DNA from 2 places in the Pseudomonas sp. TS_SC_3 genome. Region 1 is predicted to be linked to the other one. Evidence: predicted binding sites of a transcription regulator. Region 1 holds the regulator's gene; the other holds the start of a gene.
The links. The regulator FliA, encoded in region 1, starts transcription of late flagellar genes. The targets are predictions, from matches to a motif close to CTAAAGTTTNNNNNNNNNNNGCCGNTAA.
Positions count from the first base shown of each region.

Region 1 (4,843 bases):
ATCCTGGCCAATCGTTGACCCAGGCTCTGGCTCCGCTGGCGCGCAAGCGGGTGGTGCTGATTGATACCGCCGGCTTGCCCGCCAATGATCCTGCGCTTCGTATGCAGCTGGAAGCTCTGGCCAGCCGTGGCATCAATGCCAAAAACTACCTCGTTATGGCTGCAACCAGTCAGGGCCAAGTGCTCAAAGCCGCCTACCATAGTTATAAACGCTGTGGTTTGGTCGGTTGCATCGTCACCAAAGCGGACGAAGCCACCAGTCTGGGTGAGGTTTTAGGACTGGCTATTAGCCAGCGTCTACCGGTAGCCTATCTCACTGATGGGCCACGTATTCCCGATGATTTGCACGTTCCGCGCAGTCATCAATTGGTTAGCCGGGCTGTTGGGCTGCAGGCGACCCAAGAACCGAGCGAAGATACGATGGCGGAGATGTTTGCCGGTCTTTACCAGCAGCCCGCACGCCGCGTCAGTTAAGCGTCATGTTATTGGGATTGAGCGGTGCTTAGCCGACCAAGTGGCTCCAGTCGAAGTTAGACAAGGTGTTAGAAATTATGGGTATGCATCCCGTACAGGTGATTGCAGTGACCGGCGGCAAAGGTGGCGTCGGCAAGACCAACGTCTCGGTGAACCTGGCATTGGCACTGGCTGACCTAGGTCGCAGGGTTATGTTGATGGACGCCGACTTGGGCTTAGCCAACGTTGACGTTTTATTGGGGCTCAGCGCCAAGCGCACCCTGGAAGACGTTATAAGTGGCGAGTGCGAGCTGCGTGATGTGCTGTTGCAGGGCCCGGGCGGGATTCGCATCGTGCCTGCAGCCTCGGGCATTCAGAGCATGGTGCAGCTGTCGCCCATGCAGCATGCCGGGCTGATCCAGGCTTTCAGCGATATCAGTGACAACCTCGATGTGCTGATTATCGACACCGCCGCTGGTATCGGTGATGGCGTCGTTAGCTTCGTGCGCGCCGCGCAGGAAGTGCTGGTGGTGGTGTGCGATGAACCCACCTCAATTACCGACGCCTACGCCCTGATCAAACTGCTCAATCGTGACCACGGCATGAATCGTTTCCGGGTATTGGCCAACATGGCCCATAGCCCGCAAGAAGGTCGCAATCTATTTGCTAAGCTGACCAAAGTGACTGATCGTTTTCTCGACGTCGCCCTGCAGTATGTAGGCGCAGTGCCGTACGATGAATCAGTGCGAAAGGCCGTGCAGAAGCAGCGTGCGGTCTATGAGGCGTTCCCGCGCTCGAAGTGCGCGCTGGCGTTCAAAGCGATCGCCCAGAAGGTCGATGCTTGGCCCTTACCGGCTAACCCGCGCGGCCATTTGGAGTTCTTTGTTGAACGCTTGGTGCAGCAACCGATCACAGACGCGACCCTATGACAGCAGCCTCTGGACTTCGTATGTATAGCAAGGCGCAGGCGCAGGATTCTCAGCACCAGTTGATCGAGCGCTATGCGCCCTTGGTCAAACGCATTGCCTATCACCTATTAGCGCGGCTACCCGCCAGCGTGCAGGTTGACGATTTAATTCAAGCCGGGATGATCGGCTTGCTTGAAGCGTCAAAAAAATACGACTCCAGTAAAGGCGCCAGTTTCGAGACATTTGTTGGTATTCGTATCCGTGGTTCCATGCTTGATGAGGTGCGTAAAGGCGACTGGGCACCCCGTTCGGTGCATCGCAATAGCCGTATGGTCAGCGACGCAATTCGAAAAGTTGAGGCCAGAACAGGCCGAGACGCTAAAGATCAAGAGGTTGCGGCCGAACTCCAATTGAGTCTCGAGGATTACTACGGCATTCTTGGCGACACTTTAGGCAGCCGCCTGTTTAGTTTCGACGACCTGTTGCAGGACGGTGAGCACGGAGGCCTGACTGAAGACGCGGGCAGCAACCACCTCGAACCTTCTCGTGATCTGGAAGATGAACGCTTTCAGGCAGCCTTGGCGGATGCCATTGGTAACCTGCCGGAGCGCGAGCGCTTGGTGTTGGCGCTTTATTACGATGAAGAGTTGAATCTTAAAGAGATCGGTGCAGTGTTGGGGGTTAGCGAATCACGCGTAAGCCAACTACACAGTCAGTGTGCCGCACGTTTACGCGCCCGTTTGGGTGAGTGGCGTGCACGCTGAGCTGTTTAGCTCACGCAGCCGGTTTCACGAATAAAGGCGCATGCAGGGTGCTGGGTGCGTTTGGGACTGTACGGAGGTCGACTTGGACAAGAATATGAAAATCCTCATCGTTGATGACTTTTCAACGATGCGACGGATCATTAAGAACCTCCTGCGTGACTTGGGGTTTACCAATACCGCAGAAGCTGATGATGGCGTTACCGCGCTGCCGATGCTGCAAAGCGGCAGTTTCGACTTTCTGGTAACTGACTGGAACATGCCAGGCATGACCGGCATCGACCTGCTGCGCGCTGTGCGTGCAGATGAGCGCCTGAAAACCTTGCCGGTGCTGATGGTAACGGCAGAAGCCAAGCGTGATCAGATCATCGAAGCAGCCCAGGCTGGCGTTAACGGTTACGTCGTTAAGCCGTTTACTGCCTTGGTACTGAAAGAGAAGATTGAGAAGATCTTCGAGCGGGTCAACGGCTGATGTCTGCCATGAGGGTTCTATGGAACATAAAGATTCCGTTCAGGGCGACCTTGAGTCGTCCCTGAAACACAACGCTCGCCAATTGGTAGAAAGCCTGGAACATGGCAACTTTGGTGAAGCGGTACAGCTGATACACGAGCTGAACAAAGCACGTGACCGTGGTCTTTACCACGAGGTCGGTAAGCTGACCCGCGAGCTGCACAACGCCATCGTTAACTTCCAGCTTGACCCTCGTATGCCGCACGCAACCGAGGTCTCGCAAATCACCGATGCCACCGAGCGCCTCAATTACGTGGTGACGATGACCGAGAAAGCGGCCAATCGCACCATGGATCTGGTCGAGCAGAGCGCACCGCTGGTCAACGATCTCAGTGATCAAGCGCAAAGCCTGAGTGTAGACTGGGGGCGTTTTATGCGCCGCGAGATGAGCGCCGATGGGTTTCGTGAGCTAGCCAAGCGCGTTGAGTTATTTCTTGCAAACAGCCAGCGCGATGGCGCCAAACTGTCTGGCCACCTCAACGATATTTTGCTGGCTCAGGACTACCAAGACTTGACCGGGCAGGTAATCAAGCGAGTGACTCAGTTGGTCACTGAGGTTGAAAGCAACCTGCTGAAACTGGTGTTGATGGCCAGTCAGGTGGATCAGTTCGCCGGCATTGAGCACAACCACGAGTTGCTCCGCGCTGAACAAGAAAAACAAAAACAGCCTTCACATGGTGAAGGTCCGCAGATTCATGCCGATAAGCGTGAAGACGTCGCATCGAGTCAAGATGATGTCGACGACCTGCTTTCAAGCCTGGGATTTTAGGAGCACGACTTATGAGCTTCGGCGCCGATGAAGAAATCCTCCAGGACTTCCTGGTAGAGGCCGGCGAGATTCTTGACCTCTTGTCCGAACAGCTCGTAGAGCTGGAAAGTCGCCCGGATGACATGAATCTGTTGAACGCTATTTTTCGCGGGTTTCATACCGTCAAAGGTGGCGCCGGTTTTCTCCAACTCAATGAGCTGGTGGAATGCTGCCACATTGCAGAAAACGTCTTCGACATCCTGCGAAAGGGTGAGCGGCGCGTCGACTCCGCGTTGATGGATGTGGTGCTGGAAGCACTGGATGCCGTTAACAGCATGTTTACCGAAGTGCGTGAGCGCACTGATCTAACTCCCGCCACTCCCGCGTTGCTGGCTGCTTTGGCGCGTTTGGCTGAGCCCGCGGGTGCTGTTGAACCCGCGCCAGTCGAAGAGCCTGTTGAGGCGCAGCCTGAGCCCGCCGCCGGCGATATCACCGACAGTGAATTCGAGCATTTGCTCGGCGCCTTGGATGAGCCGTCGGCAGCCGTGCCCAGCGCCGGCAGCAGCGATGAAATCACCGATGATGAATTCGAGTCGCTGCTTGACCAGCTGCACGGTAAAGGCCAATTCGTAGCGCCTGATCCCGCTGTCGTACCTGCTAGTGCAGTCAGTACAGCACCTGCTGGCGCTGATAATGAAATCACCGATGATGAGTTCGAGTCGCTGCTTGATCAGTTGCATGGTAAGGGGCAGTTTGCCCCGCCTCCGGCATCACTACCTGCCGCGCCTGAGGCCAAGGCTGAGCCTGACGCCGCGCCAACGGGTGATATCACCGACGATGAGTTCGAAGCATTGCTCGATCAGCTGCATGGCAAAGGCAAGTTTGTCGAGCCTGAGGCAATCAAGCCTATTCCGTCTGCTGCTAAGCCTGCGGAGCCGGCCAAAGCCGCTCCCAAGCCTGCGGCAAAACCAGCAGCCAAGGTAGAGCCGGCCAAGGCACCTGCTGCCCCAGCCGCTGCGCCTGTAGCAGAAAAGGCTGCGGCACCCAGCGAAGCGGAAACCACCGTACGGGTCGATACCGCGCGCCTGGATGAAATTATGAACATGGTCGGCGAGCTGGTGCTGGTGCGTAACCGCTTGGTACGCCTGGGGTCTAGCAGTGGCGATGAGGCCATGTCCAAGGCCGTGTCCAATTTGGATGTGGTTACGGCCGATCTGCAGACTGCGGTGATGAAAACCCGTATGCAGCCGATCAAGAAGGTTTTTGGGCGCTTCCCGCGCCTGGTTCGTGATCTGGCGCGTAACCTGAAAAAAGAGATCAACTTGGAGCTGGTCGGTGAAGAAACCGACCTCGATAAGAACCTGGTTGAAGCATTGGCCGATCCGCTGGTGCACTTGGTGCGTAACGCGGTCGATCATGGGATTGAAACGCCAGAAGAGCGTGAAGCATCGGGCAAGGCCCGT
Region 1 is NZ_CM149586.1:791,374-796,216, forward strand. It holds gene flhF (flagellar biosynthesis protein FlhF) at 1-473, shown strand, start outside; gene fleN (flagellar synthesis regulator FleN) at 551-1,381, shown strand; gene fliA (RNA polymerase sigma factor FliA) at 1,378-2,124, shown strand; gene AC0J6G_RS03825 (chemotaxis response regulator CheY) at 2,219-2,593, shown strand; gene AC0J6G_RS03830 (protein phosphatase CheZ) at 2,613-3,401, shown strand; gene AC0J6G_RS03835 (chemotaxis protein CheA) at 3,413-4,843, shown strand, end outside.

Region 2 (4,843 bases), 1.9 Mb from region 1:
TTTTAACGGCCCGCCACGACGGCCCGCAGGGATCGCAGGCCATCAACAAAAAAGGCCGCGACTCATCGCGGCCTTTTGCCAGTAGCCACTCACTCCGGCGGCTGATCGAACTGCAGTACACCTTCCTCAAAAATATTCAGGCGCTCACGCAGTTGCGCATCGGGGAGCGGCTCAGCCGGCACGACGGCATCTGGCACACCGGGCGCAGCCTCAGACGCTGCCGGCACAGTACCGGTAGCGGCGTCGCCCTCGATGGCGCGCTGGGCTTTCTTCGTCAGCACAACAATATCGATGCGCCGATTGACTGGATTCAGCGGTGTTTCCCGGTCAAACAACGCCGAAGACGCAAAACCCACCACGCGCGCCACCTGCTCGTCGTCATAACCACCGGCAATCAGCACGCGCCGCGCCGCATTGGCGCGATCAGCCGACAGCTCCCAGTTGCCATACCCGCCACGCCCGACAAAGGGCGCGGCGTCGGTATGGCCGCTGACGCTGATCTTGTTCGGCACCGCGGCGATGGTGTCGGTCAAGGCCAGCAGAATATCTTCGAAATATGGGCGCAGTTGCGCGCTCCCAGAGGCAAACATCGGCCGATTTTCAGCATCCATGATCTGGATACGCAGACCATCCTGGGTGATCTCAAAGAGAATTTGATCCTTGAAGTTCTGCAGTTGAGGATTGTCTTCAACTTTGTTTTGCAGCTCCTGCAGCAACAGCTCCAAGCGCTCGCGCTCAACTTCTTCGGCAATGGACTCAGCCTGCAACTTATCGACGTCGGCCTGAACATCTTCGGCCGGCGTTTTCTCATCCTGCGGCACATCGTTGAGGGTTTTATCAGGCGCAGGTGTTGGCGTACCGCCGAGGTCTATCACATAGGGACTGGCGCTTTCGGAAAAGCCAACGGGGTCTTGGAAGTAGCCGGAGATGAGTTTTTTCTGCTCTGGCGTGGCCGAGGTCATCAGCCACATCACCAGAAAGAACGCCATCATCGCCGTGGCAAAGTCAGCAAAGGCAATTTTCCAGGCACCACCGTGGTGGCCGCCGGCAACCTTTTTAACGCGCTTGACGATGATCGGCTGGTTATTTTCCATGCTGTGTCTTAGCTCCCGCGCATGGCCTGTTCAAGCTCTGCGAAGCTCGGACGGTGCGCAGGGAATAACACCTTGCGAGAAAACTCCACGGCCAATGACGGCGGCATGCCCGAAGCCGAGGCCACCAGGCCGGCCTTAATCGCCTCGTACACGTTCAGTTCTTCCTTGGCGTCATGCTCCAGTGCCGCAGCAAGCGGCCCGAAGAAGCCATAGGACGCCAGAATCCCGAAGAACGTACCCACCAGCGCCGTACCCACCTTCTGACCAATCTCGGCGTTGTCCGCTTCGGCAAGAATCGACATGGTGATCACGATACCCAGTACCGCCGCCACGATCCCCATCGCAGGCATGCCGTCGGCCACTTTGGCCACGGCGTGCGCCGGGTGTTCGATGTCTTCCTTGAGGCTGGAGATTTCCATATCGAACAGCCCTTCAAGCTCATGCGGTGCCATGTTGCCGGAGGACATGATGCGCAGGTAATCGCAGATGAAAGAGGTCATCTTTTGATCTTTAAGGATGCCGGGGTACTTGCTGAAAATCGGGCTAGCAGCCGGGTCTTCGACATCGGCCTCGATGGCCATCATGCCTTCGCGGCGGCTTTTATTGAGAATTTCATAAAGCAGCTTGAGCACTTCGAGATAGTAGGCATGGGTAAAGCGCGAGCCGAACATGCTCAGCGACTTCTTGAACACATGCATAAACGCGCTGCCAGGGTTGGCCTGGAGGAAAGCCCCGAGTGCAGCGCCACCGATAATCAGAATCTCGAAGGGGTGAACCAACGCCATAAACTGGCCACCGGAGAGGATAAAACCGCCCAACACGCTGGCGAATACAACAATGATGCCAATGATTTTTGCCATAGAAAGAGACTTGCCAGAGAGGGTAGAAAGGGGCTTTGCAAAACAACCCTTCTATTTATCGGAAGTTTTGCGCGAGACTATAGCCAGTTAAGGTCAAAAGCCAGCTTGTCTCAACCCGCATGCCAAAGCCTATCCACTATCCGCGCACGATGACTGACTGGCTCAAGCAGCTGGACAGCCAGCTATTGCCTGCTTCCAGCGATAGCCTGCAGAAGCTGCGCCGCGCCCTCGCGGACAGTAATCGCTCAATGCGCGAGCTGGCGGATTTAATGCAGGAGTGCCCGGCGCTGGCGCTCAGCGTACTGCGCGAGGCCAACCGCAAAAGCAGCGGGCTCAGCGAACAAGCCGAAAGCCTTGAAGCTGCGATCAGTCGCCTTGGCATCAAACGCACCGAAGACCTGCTCAGCCGCCTGCCCGCCTTAGCCGAACAGGAACTGCCCAAAGGCCTCAGGCAAATCCAGCTGATCAGCCAACATGCCAGCCATCAGGCCAATGGTCTGTTTGCCGGGCGGCTGGCGCGGCTGTGGCAGGAAGTACACTGGGGCAGCCTGTTGTTTCTCGCGCCGATCTGGACCCTGCTCGCAGCCCACCCCGAGCTGTTCGAGGTGTGGGAGCAACGGGTGCTGGTCAAGGGCGAGGCAGCAGGCAAGGTCGAAAAGGAACTGCTGGGCGTGCCCCTGCTCAAGCTTTGCCTCGCACTCAGCGAGCAGTGGCGTTTACCGGAAGGGATAACCCAAGGTTACCGCTTGCTGGTCAATGACCGACGCCTATTGGTTAAAGCGCTGCATATCGCCCGCGACAATGAGCACCCATTGCACCAACAGCAATACCTAGACGCCGACAGCAACCTGCGCCGCTGGTTGACTCAGCCAGCCAATAGCATCCTGCTGGCCAACGGCATGGCGCTCTCCGCGCACTATGCCTGGAACAGCCAACATAGCCTGCGCTGGCAGCGTCTGGCCGGCCTATTTCTGCAACTGCCGCTCGACAGCGTGCAGCAGTTACTGCACCAGAATGCTGTTAGCAGCGCCCGCCAACTGCCCGCTACCGACCTCTGGCATCCTGCCGAGGCGCTGCTCTGGCCGTGGCAGGAGCGGCACTTGCAAGCTGTCGTCGAACCGCCCAAGCCCGCCGTCGTCAGTGCGTGGCGCCAACAATGCGCGCAGCTGCTGGCACAGCCCAGCGCGTTCACCAATGTGCTGCAGCTCACCGCCTGCGCCAATCAGGCACTCCAGGCCTGCGGCATGCAGCGTGTACTGATCCTGCTGGCGGATCGCAACCACACCCGTTTGATCGCCCAACAGCAGAGCGGCCTGGACAAAGCCGCCGCCAGCCTCAGCCTTGACCCGCAACAAAGCCAGGTGCTGCGCCGCCTGCTCAGTGCACCGGCGCAGCTCACGCTGACCCCCGCCAACATTGCGCAGTTTTCTGCCATGCTGCCGGGCTCGCTGAAAAGCCTGTTCCCCAGCGAACACCTGCTGATTCGCTCGATTGCCAGCAACAACCGCGTGGTCATGCTGATCTTCGCCGACCAAGGCGGCCACATGCTGAGCGATGTCAGCGTGCAGGGCTTCGGCAAAACCGTGCAATGCATTGAGCGGGCCCTGGCCAGCTTTGCCAACCGCGGCCGCTAGGCTTTCCGCTACAATCTGTCCCCCTACCGTCAAAAGAGGCCTGGCATGACCGCCTTCGCTGAGTTGCCCTTGCTGATCGAACCTGCCCAACTGGCCAGCCGCCTAGATGCGCCCGAGCTCATCCTGGTTGACCTGACCAGCAGTGCCCGCTATGCCGCCGGACACATCCCAGGCGCCCGCTTTGTCGACCCCAAGCGCACCCAACGGGGCCAGCCACCGGCCCCCGGTTTGCTGCCGGAGCAGACTCAGCTTGAACAGCTATTCGGCGAGCTGGGGCACAACCCCGACGCCGTGTATGTGCTGTATGACGATGAAGGCGGCGGCTGGGCCGGGCGTTTTATCTGGCTGCTGGATGTGATCGGCCACGGGCGCTATCACTACTTGGACGGTGGCCTGCACGCCTGGCTCGCAGAGGAGCGCGAACTCAGCACCGCAGTGCCAGAAGCGGGCGTAAAAGCGATCGCGTTGCAGCTGCACAGCGCGCCGACCGCGACGCGCGAATACCTGCAAAGCCGCCTCGGCGCTGCCGACCTAGCCATCTGGGATGCCCGCGCGCCAGGTGAATACAGCGGCGAGAAAGCCCTGGCGCAAAAAGCCGGGCACATCCCCGGCGCCATCAACTTCGAATGGACTGCGGGCATGGACCCGGCGCGTGCGCTGCGCATTCGTCAGGACATCCAGGCACAACTCAACAGCCTCGGCATCACCGCAGATAAAGAAATCATCACCCACTGCCAAACCCATCACCGCTCCGGTTTTACCTACCTGGTCGCCAAGATACTCGGCTACCCGCGGGTGAAAGCCTACGCCGGCTCCTGGGGCGAGTGGGGCAACCACCCGGACACCCCGGTCGAGCGTTAAGCACACGCCAGACCGCCTGCCACGTTTAAGGAATACCCATGAAAGATCGTCTGTTTATCCTCAGCCAGTACGTGCTGCCGCACCACCTGCTCTCGCGCCTGATCGGCTGCGCCGCCGAATGCCGCGCCGGCTGGTTCAAGAATCGCCTGATCGGCTGGTTCGCCAAGCAGTACCAGGTCAATATGAGCGAAGCCCAGGTCGAAGACCTGACCGCCTTTGCCCACTTCAATGACTTCTTCACCCGCGCGTTGAAAGACGGCGCGCGCCCGCTCGACAGCACGCCTGGCGCGGTGCTCAGCCCGGCCGATGGCGCGGTCAGCCAGCTGGGCAAAATCGAACAAGGCCGAGTATTTCAGGCCAAGGGCCACAGCTTCAGCGTAATTGAGCTGCTGGG
Region 2 is NZ_CM149586.1:2,965,386-2,970,228, forward strand. It holds gene motB (flagellar motor protein MotB) at 90-1,094, opposite strand; gene motA (flagellar motor stator protein MotA) at 1,103-1,954, opposite strand; gene AC0J6G_RS14170 (HDOD domain-containing protein) at 2,074-3,588, shown strand; gene AC0J6G_RS14175 (rhodanese-like domain-containing protein) at 3,634-4,449, shown strand; gene asd (archaetidylserine decarboxylase) at 4,482-4,843, shown strand, end outside.
Region 2: the regulator FliA is predicted to act here: its motif matches at 2,010-2,037, upstream of motA (flagellar motor stator protein MotA).